Regions from separate parts of the Desulfoconvexum algidum genome, predicted to be linked through region 1. Evidence: riboswitches for the same ligand, from Rfam matches in the RefSeq annotation. Region 1 holds a riboswitch; the other holds the start of a gene.
The links. A riboswitch is a leader RNA that binds a small molecule or an ion and turns the genes downstream of it on or off. The one in region 1 is predicted to bind thiamine pyrophosphate.

Region 1 (5,126 bases):
TTTACCATTGAGTTTTACCATATCACGAGTATCTGATTCGTCTTCTGACTTTCGGCATTAAATTTATTTTTTTGCCTTCCCGTGTGAACAGTGGCCATACAAAAAATAAATATTTCCGATTACAGCGGCGGGACCGTCACGGAGTTTCACCGTGTTCCGTGGACCAGACACTACCCATAAATTATGGAAACAATAAATACATGAGTCTGGCGTATTAAGTCAATATTTTCTTTACAAACTTAAGGTTCCTGATTAATAGTTATAGCGAAAATAATCAGAAGAATGTAAGAGAGACCATGGTAGCAGACAAATTGATTAAAAGCAGGTTCCAGTATTTACATATTTCCAATGATGTACTTTTTGGCAATATGATAGCGGTTTTTCTTGGTGACTGCCTGACCCGTATTATGTTTATACATAGGGCTGGAGACGCTTCCCAAGCCCTTTTGAGTCTGGCCCATTCTTTGAATATTTTTTATATTATCGTTTGTGTGGTGGTGATGTCCGTGATCACCATCTGGTATGAACGGCCCATCCGCTGCTGCCTGAAAGCGTTTTACCGGGGCTATGATCCAGATCCGATTCTGCTGGAAAATGCCCGTCGCCGGTTGCTCAATGAACCCTATATGATCGTGATTTTGGATATGGCTGCCTGGGGTTTGGGGTTCTTTCTTTTTTGGATCATTGGCTCTCCGGCCGGTGGGATTGCTATTGCCAGCGGTCTGATCACCATGACCCTGGCCTTTTTTTGGGTGGAGCATGTATCCCAGCATAATCTAGTGCCCTTGTTTTTCCCTGAAGGGGATTTGTCAAGGGTGCAGGGGGTTAGAATCATCAGTGTAAAGATCCGGTTTGCTGTCCTGATTTTTGCCGTGTCCGTGGTGCCCCTGGCGTTTATCCATCTGACCATCCATCAATTTAAACAGATGCAGATGATGGATGAAATGACCCTGATCATGCTGGTCAGCCGCATGGAAGAAACCATTGCCCGGGAGAGTTTTTTGTTCATGGGGGTGGCCATTTTCCTGTCCTGGTTGGTGGCCCATAATACGAGGCGGCCCATCGTGGAGATTATCCGGGTCATGGGTCACGTGAAACAGGGTGACTTTTCACAAAAAGCAAGGGTGTTCAGCAATGATGAGGTCGGATTTGCAGGAGAGACACTCAATGCCATGACCCAGGGCTTGAGGGAACGCGAATTGATCAAAGATACCTTTGGCAGATACGTGGATGCAAAGATCCGGGATGAAATTCTCCGGGGCCGGGTTCCCCTGGATGGAGAATTAAAAGAAGCGACCATTTTGTTTGCGGATTTAAGAAATTTTACTCCCCTGGTGGCGGTGACGCCCCCCAAGGAATTGATTTATGTGCTCAACGCCTATCTCAATGAAATGGCGGAAGCCATTAAGGAAAATAAGGGGCTGATTCTTCAGTTTATTGGGGATGAAGTGGAGGCGGTGTTTGGCGCACCTGTATATGAGCCCGGCCATGAGCTTTCAGCCGTTAAAACAGCCCTGGCCATGCGCCTTCGTCTTGCTGGACTTAATAAACGGTTTGCAGAGGAGGGAATTCCTCCAATTGCCCACGGGGTGGGAATTCATACGGGTTTTGTCCTGGCAGCCAACATCGGCAGTGCAGATAGATCCGCCTACTCTTTGATCGGGGACACGGTGAATCTGGCTTCCAGGATTCAGGACCTGACCAAGGAGTTTAAGACCGATATCCTCGTCAGTGAGGCCGTTCAATCTTTGTTATCGGATCTTTATGACTTCGAACCCATGCCGGAGACCATGGTCAAAGGTAAACCGGATCCCATCCGGGTGTTTTCTTTGAACTCTTGACTGTCCGGGGAAATTTGTATACCATCCGGCTTTAGTTCACTGGGGGTGCTTAGATTAGCTGAGAGAAGTTCGCAAACTTCAACCCTTAGAACCTGATGCGGTTAGTACCGGCGTAGGGAAAGTGGTGTTTGTTTGCAAGTCGTTTCTTTCATTTTTTTTTCCCGCTGTTACAATTTATACCCGTTCAGGACAAAAACATAATCGTTTTGCGTTTTGGAGGTGTTATGAAATATACAACACAGATGGATGCTGCCAGAAAAGGAATCATTACCCCCCAGATGGAGCAGGTGCTTGAGGTTGAATCCATATCCCGGCAGGATCTTTTGGACAGGGTTGCCAGAGGGACAATTGCCATCCCGGCCAATAAAAATCATTTTGGCCTTAAGGCTTGCGGTGTGGGTGCCGGTCTTAAAACCAAGATCAATGTGAACCTGGGGGTTTCAAAGGATGCCTGTTCTTTTGATGGGGAAATGAATAAGGCCATGTTAGCCCTGGAATACAAGGCCGATGCCATCATGGACCTGAGTGTGTCCGGGGATACGGAAAGTTTCAGAAAACGGTTGGTTCGGGAGGTGCCGGTGATGATCGGCAGCGTTCCCATCTATGATACCCTGACCCGGACGGGAAAACCCACCCACAAGATCACTCTGGACGACTGGTTTAAAACCGTTGAGATCCATGCAGAAAACGGGATCGATTTTCTCACTATTCATGCCGGTCTGAACCGAAAATGTATGGAGAGCATACGGACCAATCCCAGGGTCTGCGGTATTGTCAGCCGCGGCGGTGCCATTCTTTTTGAATGGATGGAAAAAACCGGGAATGAAAATCCTTTTTACGAGTATTTTGACCGGCTTCTTGCTATCTGTGAGCAGCATGATGCCTGCATCAGCCTTGGGGATGGCCTTCGTCCGGGTGCCATTAAGGATTCAACCGATGCCCCCCAGATCCAGGAATTGATCACCCTGGGGGAACTGACAAAACGTGCCTGGGCAAAGAATGTCCAGGTGATGATTGAAGGGCCGGGCCATGTCCCCCTCCACGAGGTGGAGATGAACATGAAACTTCAGAAAAAACTCTGTCACAATGCGCCTTTTTATGTGCTGGGGCCTTTGGTCACCGATATCGCACCGGGATATGACCATATTACCGCTGCCATTGGCGGGGCCCTGGCCGCCATGCACGGGGCGGATTTTCTTTGCTATGTCACACCGGCGGAACATCTGCGGCTTCCCAGCCTTGAAGATGTCAAGGAAGGGATCATGGCCTCAAAAATTGCTGCCCATGCAGGGGATCTTGCCAAGGGCATACCCGGCGCGGACAGCCAGGATCTGACAATGAGCAGTGCAAGGGCAGCCCTGGACTGGGAAGGCCAGTTCGCAGCTGCCATTGATCCGGGCAAAGCCCGCGATTACAGGGAGTCCTCCCAGTCATCCGAAGAGGGTGTCTGCACCATGTGCGGTGATTTTTGTGCCGTGAAACGGGTTCGGGATCTTTTGTAGATTATATGGGAAAGATCAATTCCCTGCCAAAAAATATTTTGGCAGGGAATTTTGGGAAGGGTTATCCTGCTTCATATGTGCAGGATGTAAAATCAATTTCTTCTCCGCATTTGCTGCATTTGTGAACTTTTTCAAATTCATCGGAGAAAATTTCCTTTGGTTCACCGCATTTGGGGCATTTGCAGGTGAAGGACTTTAGATTTTTAAAATTTTCAAAACCTGGACAATGTTGTGGTGTAGTCATGGCGATCTCCTTATTGTTGTCTGTTAATATGCATAAACACAAAAAACCATGGATCGACTTCTAACAACTGGTATTAATTGAGCATCTGGTGATAAATAGAGAAGATTTTTTTGATCTTCCCCATGTTCATGTCTACCAAATTTGGGGGGATTGTCAATACCCGGATTTCACTTTATTATTGCAATGGAGGGGATTATCCCAGATCTACAAGAGTTCTGCCCCGCAGCTGTCCCTTGAGTATTTGTTCAATACGGGCCCCAAGGTTTTCAAGACTCACCCGGGTTACCATGCTTTCCAACATCTTGGGTTTCCAGTCTGTTGAAAGATGTTCCCAGAGGGTTTGGCGCAAGGGCATGGGACAATGCTGGGAGTCAATACCGATTAACGAGACTCCCCTTAAAATAAAGGGAAAAACATTGATGGGCAGGTCCGGGGAAGCGACGTTGCCGCAGCAGGTAACAACGCCCCAGGCATCGGTGGATTTGATGGCCGTGGCCAAAATATCGCCACCCACGGTATCAATAACCCCTGCCCAACGGGGTTTCAAAATAGGGGGACCGGTTTTTTCAAGAAATTTTCCCCGGTCAATGACGTTCTTAACCCCCAAACCTTCCAGGAATCCGGTGTCGGGTTTGCCTGATACCGCATCAACGGTATATCCCAGTTTAACAAGTATTGCGCAGGCAAGGGACCCCACTCCGCCGGTGGCACCGGTTACAAGAATGGGCCCCTGGTCAGGTGTTACCCCGTAAATCAGTCGTTCAACTGACATGGCAGCTGTAAATCCTGCCGTGCCGAGGATCATGCTTTGTTCTAAGCTCAGGCCCTTGGGCAGGGGCACTACCCAGCCGGCAGGGACACGGATATACTGGCCAAAACCGCCGGCGGTATTCATGCCCAGGTCATAGGAGGTCACAATGACAGCGTCTCCTTTTTTAAAGGCCTGTACCTGGCTTTGTTCCACAATGCCTGCCGCATCAATGCCTGGGGTGTGGGGATATTTCCGGGTTACCCCTTTATTGCCAGAGGCAGACAGCGCATCCTTATAGTTCAGGGAAGAATACTTCACCCGGATGAGGACCTCCCCCTGGGGCAGATCGTCAACGTTCGCCTCTTTCACGGCGTGGGAAAAGTTCTTGTCTGAAGTTTCTTCTACGATAAAGGCCTTGTATTTTATCTTTTCCATACCACCTCCATATGATTTTAAAAATAAGATATTCAATTCATAGTATGGCTGGAAAGATAAGTCAAATCTTTGGATTGGCCTTTGCTGCCAACCAGGTGCTTGGAACCGAATCCGGGACGGGAATCAGGGGGAACAGGTCTGGTGGGCAATTTCTGCAATTTCTTCGATGGCCTCTTTTAATTCCTTGAGAACCGTTTCACTGGGATGGCTGCGGTGATAATTTTCTATGGAACAGATGCTTTGGATACTTTCATGCTTTAGTATTCTGGCTTTAAGGGAGGGGGCAATGGGCATAACCCTTTCCAGGCCAGCGATGAGGTCCGTATAGGTATGGTTGTCCGGCAGATTCTTAT
Region 2 (5,126 bases), 1.2 Mb from region 1:
CCCCAAGAATTTTATGTTTACCAATTATTTTTCTCACATCCCGGGCATTCATATCATTTTGTCCAACATGAACACCATCGGCATCAATTTCCATGGCAACATCAATATTATCATTAATGACAAAGGGGATGTGGTATGCATCAGCAATAAGCTTAATTTTTTTTGCCTCTCGTATAAATTCAGTCAAGGCTAATTTTTTTTCTCTTAACTGAATAAAGGTCGCCCCAGATTTAACCGCTTGTTCAACTTGATCAGCCAGAGATTCTTCTTTCAGCCATGCCCTGTCTGTTACAAGATATAAGCACAGGGATTTTTTATTTATCTTCAATTTAAACTCCTTATAAAATCTGCCACAGCCATTTTACACCCAGAAAAATTGTCACGAAAAAAGCCAGGCCGCCTCCGGCATTGAGCAAAAATGTATTCTTATTCTCCTTTGCCCAGTCTCGATCGTTGAGTAATTTCAGGAAGATCCCCACAAAGAGCGGGGTGCCGATAAATGACAGGGCAAGCATTAACATTAAAAGGTTCACGGGTTTCCCGGGAAGAAACGATCCCGGCAGGGCAATGAGGCACCCTGCCAATATGATCATCCTGTAGCGTTTATCCCCCACTTTCAGGTCCCATTTCATCTTATCCCCCAGGACATAGGATGCGGCAATAAAGGTGGGCATTATAGTTGAAAAAACAGCACACCAGATGCCAAGGCAGAAAAATCCATGGGCATATTCGCCCAAAAGCGGCTGAATGGCATCGGCCATTTCAAACAAGTTGGCAACTTTAATGCCTTCGGGGTGGAGCACACTTGCGCCGGTAAGATAAATGGCCGTGCAATATAATCCAAACGCCCCGAGAAGCGATACGGCGGTGTCGGTCAAGGCCAGTTTTAAATCGGTCTTTTTCCATCCCTTTTCATGGACAGTATAGGTCTGCATGGACAGGATGGTGACATGGATGGAACCGCCCATTATGGCGGTCATCATCAGTATCTCAGGCTTGCCAAAGGTCGTAAAATTTGGAACCAGGCCGCCCAAGGCCAACCCCAGGTCCGGCCTGGCGATGAAAAGAGTGGCAATAAAACAGATGACCAAAAGGGATACAACCAGTTTACAGATGGTTTCGATGGTTTTATACCCGCCCCAGGCAACAAGACCATAAAAAACAGCCACAAAAAACACCCCCCAGAACGGCGTGACCATACCGGTTACAAATCCGGTTACAGAAACCAGGATTTTCAATAAAACCACATTACACAGCCAGATAACCAGAAGGGCATCAATGGTAACCAGCCAGGCAAAAGATTTGCCCCACTTTTCTTCAACAATACCCACAATCCCCTTCCCCCCGATAAGGGCTGTCTTGGCCGCCATATACTGGCAGACAAAGGCCAAAACAACACTTAAAACAATTACCCACAAAAAGCTGTATCCATAAGTACCCCCAGCTTTTGCAACACTTAAGGTTGTGCCGGGACCTGCTGCCACCGCACTGATGACCCATGCCGGCCCAAAGGCTGAAATAGCTGTTTTAAGACGGGATTTTTTTCTTTTTTCAATATATTCCATGAGAGATTATTTCACTTTTCCACAATAAAATTGGGTTTAAATTATAATACCAGGACGATTGGATGCCACTTTCAGCCGGGTCTCCAGGGTCTTTTCATCCATATTATACAAAGAATCCAAAAAATGCGCCATGAACGTTCCCGGCCCACTAGCTTTTTGTGCAGCAAGCTCTCCTGCGATACCGGCGATTGAACAAGCGGCAATGGCGGCCTCCCCCCCATTGTCACTGACGGCATAAAAGGCGGCGGTTATGGCAGAAAGAATGCACCCTGTGCCCGTAACGGCACTCATAAGGCTTGAGCCATTCTCAAGGGTGATCCCCCCATTTTTATCAAAGATCATATCCTTAGCTCCGCTGACAATCAAACAGGAAGCAAATTCCAGGATGCTGTCCAGCCCGGATTGCTTGTCCACGGTAAAGTTGGTTTCCCCGTTGGCACGGCCATGCCCCATGAGTATTTTTTTGGCTTCTTTTTGGGCCACATTATTTTCTATGCCCCTTGTGGTGTGATTTTTGTCCACAAGTGCGCATACCTCAGATGCATTGCCCCTTATTATTTTATCCGGGGCAATGGAGAATAATTTTTTTGCAATGCCGGTTCGATAGGCACCTGCACCAGCGCCTACCGGGTCTAAAACAACCGGTTTCCCTGTCTCTTGTGCAAAGAGCATAAGAGATTCCATCACATCAATGCGGTCTTTGACAGGTGTCCCGATGTTAATGCAGAGGCTGTCGGAAAGCTTTGACAGATATGCGGCATCTTCCTGGGCCCAGGACATGGTGGGGGATGCGCCGATTGCCAGCAGGGCATTTGCCGTCTCATTCATTACTACAAAGTTTGTGACAACATGAACCAGCGGCCGCAGCTCACGTATTTTGCAGTACAACTCGTAGATCCTATGGGACAGTCCTTCTATTTCAATCATATACACCCCTGGTAACAAAATTAATCCATATCCTGTCCAAAAACGACAGGCATAAAATTTACAGCACAATTTTGATGCAGGGAAAAACACACAGGGAAGAGATGATTTAAACAATGAAACAAAAAGCTTCCCTTCATCGGTATTATCCGCATCAGGTTCCAAGGGTCAGGATACTCCTTCTCAGCCTTTTCAAGCTCCCCCAGCAAACACAATTTAACGATTCAATATGACCTTTGAAGCGGCAGTTGTCAACTCATTCGTACATGACTTCTGGTTGACGGATCATTAAACCAGTGACCAAAAAAGTTTGACCCCAAGGAGAAGCAATACGCCTCCCAATAGTTTTTTCACGGTTTGGGGATGCATTTTTTTTTGCATTAGTTTTGTCCCAAGGAATCCCCCTGCCCAGGCTGCCAATCCGGCAACAGCTAGGATTTTCCATGAAATCGATCCCATGGCAGCATATGCCACAAAGGCCGAAAAAGAAGAAAAGGGAACGGCAAAGGCCGTGACCATGGCCACTTTCTTGGGATTAAAGCCCTGGAGAATCATGAGAGGAGAAATAACACCGCCTCCGCCCACACCCAAAAGGCCGGAAATAAATCCTGCCAGGACCCCCACCAAAAGCGGGCCTAGAACGGGTCGATCTTCCCGGTACTGGTCCGCATATTTAGAACCCTTAAAAAAAAGCATCATTGATCCTGAGAAAAAAAGAAAACCAATGAAGATTAGAAGCAAAAAGCGGGTGGGCACCAGGTGTCCCACCCAGGCCCCCACAGGTGCCAGGATTATGGAAGACAAAATGATGGGAAGTCCCAACCGGATATCCAGACGCTTTTCCTTGAAATTGGAATAGGTGGCCCCCAGCATGCTCACACAATTGACAAACAGCCCTGTCGGTCGGGCCAGGTTAAAGGGGACCCCCAGCCAGGACAGGGTCGGAATAAGCACCACAGCAGAGCCCACACCACCAAGGGCAAAGAGAAAACTCAGGCCAAAGGAAAAAAATACAATGATAAGCGTAAGAGCGTCCATGTTATCTGTCCAATATTATAAAAAAATATGCCGATCTCTTCGGTCCAGACCCGGCATGGGATTTAAAGTTTGGCCAGGGGACCCTTGGAACCTGTCTCATTCCCCGCTCTTTACCGATGACGACTTGCCATTCATAAACAAAAACCCAAAACACATTATGACCAATGTGACCATGACAAAATGCAAAAACATATCCTTTTGTATGGCACCCCAGATAATAAACAAGGAACCTGCTCCGGCAAGGGCCGGGGCCATCACTCTTCCCATGAAGCCTAAATCATCAAAGTTCTTCATAACCCAGACATAGATAGAAATATAAATGACATATAAAAAAGCGATGGGCAATTCAGAAATATCCATGAAACCACCCCACCACCCGGCAAAATTCCCATACCAGACCCCGAGCCAGAAAGCAGATAGAATAAATCCCAGAAGCGCTGAATTTATGGTGGAGTTTGTTTTTTTATTGACCCGGCTAAAAAAATCAGCCTTCGGCCCAATGCCCCGGGAAGCGATGGAATACATGCCCCGGGCAGACCCCATGACAAGGCCGTTAAGTGTTCCCAGGCAGGAGATGACCACAAATACCGTCAAAAAAGTCCCCCCAAGGTTACCTAAAATGATTTCAAGGACCCTTACCGGTGCATCATCACCGGCTGCAATGACCTGGTCATTGGACAGGATTCCTGAAATGCCCAGATAGTAAAGCATATAAATAATAACAACGGCAAGGGTACCCACAATCAATGCTTTGGGCAATGTTTTTTTGGCATCTTTTAACTCGGCATTGATGGAGGTGGCGATGATCCACCCTTCGTAGGCAAAGGCTGTGGATAGGGTGGCCACGGCCAGGCCGCCACCACTGGAAACCGTTTGGGCTGCATGGGTAAAGCTCTGAAGGGTCTGTCCGTTCATCAGCCCGCAGATACTCCCCACAACGGCCACAATTGCCAGGGGGATCATCTTGATGATGGTGGAGGACACCTGCCAACGGCCGGCCAGTACCGGGGAATAGCAATTCAGGCAGAAAAAAGTGACCAGGTAAACGGCGGCAACTGGCCATACAGCCTGTTCCGCCCCCAGGAGTCCTGCGGTATAGTTGGCAGATACCCAGGCCAATACAGCGACCAGGGTGGGGTAATATACAAAGGTCATAAACCAGGCAACCAGATAGCCTGCTCTCTGGCCATAGGCCGCTTCAAAGTAATCAACAAGTCCGTTGACTTTTTCGATGCGCGTTGCAATCTTGGAAAAGACATAGGCGGTTACCACCATAATACCGCCACCGATAAGCCATGCAAAAAGGGCCGTGGGCAAGCTTCCCCCCGATGCAACCAGAACATCATCCGCCTTAAAGAACACGCCGGATCCAATGACAATGCCGACCACCATGGCGGTGGCCGTCCAAAAACCATATTTTTTCTGAAGATTTTCCACTTCACACTCCATATTAAAAATAATTAACGCACCCTTATAAACGAACAAAACTCCTTGCTGTCGGTTGTATCTCAATCCGACAACAGGAGTTCTATAAATCCCCGGTGCCTTTGACACGCGGGTTGGAAAAATATCACATCAGTTCTGGAGAATCCACCTTTG

Region 2: it holds a riboswitch for thiamine pyrophosphate, as region 1 does, so the genes downstream of both, thiM (hydroxyethylthiazole kinase) here and thiC (phosphomethylpyrimidine synthase ThiC) in region 1, are expected to answer to the same signal.

The regions. Positions count from the first base shown of each region.
Region 1 is NZ_AP042394.1:6,169,923-6,175,048, reverse strand. It holds cobalamin riboswitch at 18-183, opposite strand; gene ACZ45G_RS27765 (adenylate/guanylate cyclase domain-containing protein) at 297-1,841, shown strand; TPP riboswitch at 1,873-1,978, shown strand; gene thiC (phosphomethylpyrimidine synthase ThiC) at 2,066-3,343, shown strand; gene ACZ45G_RS27755 (hypothetical protein) at 3,405-3,587, opposite strand; gene ACZ45G_RS27750 (YhdH/YhfP family quinone oxidoreductase) at 3,781-4,773, opposite strand; gene ACZ45G_RS27745 (hypothetical protein) at 4,897-5,126, opposite strand, start outside.
Region 2 is NZ_AP042394.1:479,283-484,408, reverse strand. It holds gene thiE (thiamine phosphate synthase) at 1-328, opposite strand, end outside; gene ACZ45G_RS02125 (Nramp family divalent metal transporter) at 339-1,565, opposite strand; gene thiM (hydroxyethylthiazole kinase) at 1,602-2,492, opposite strand; TPP riboswitch at 2,604-2,703, opposite strand; gene ACZ45G_RS02115 (sulfite exporter TauE/SafE family protein) at 2,778-3,527, opposite strand; gene ACZ45G_RS02110 (APC family permease) at 3,624-4,964, opposite strand.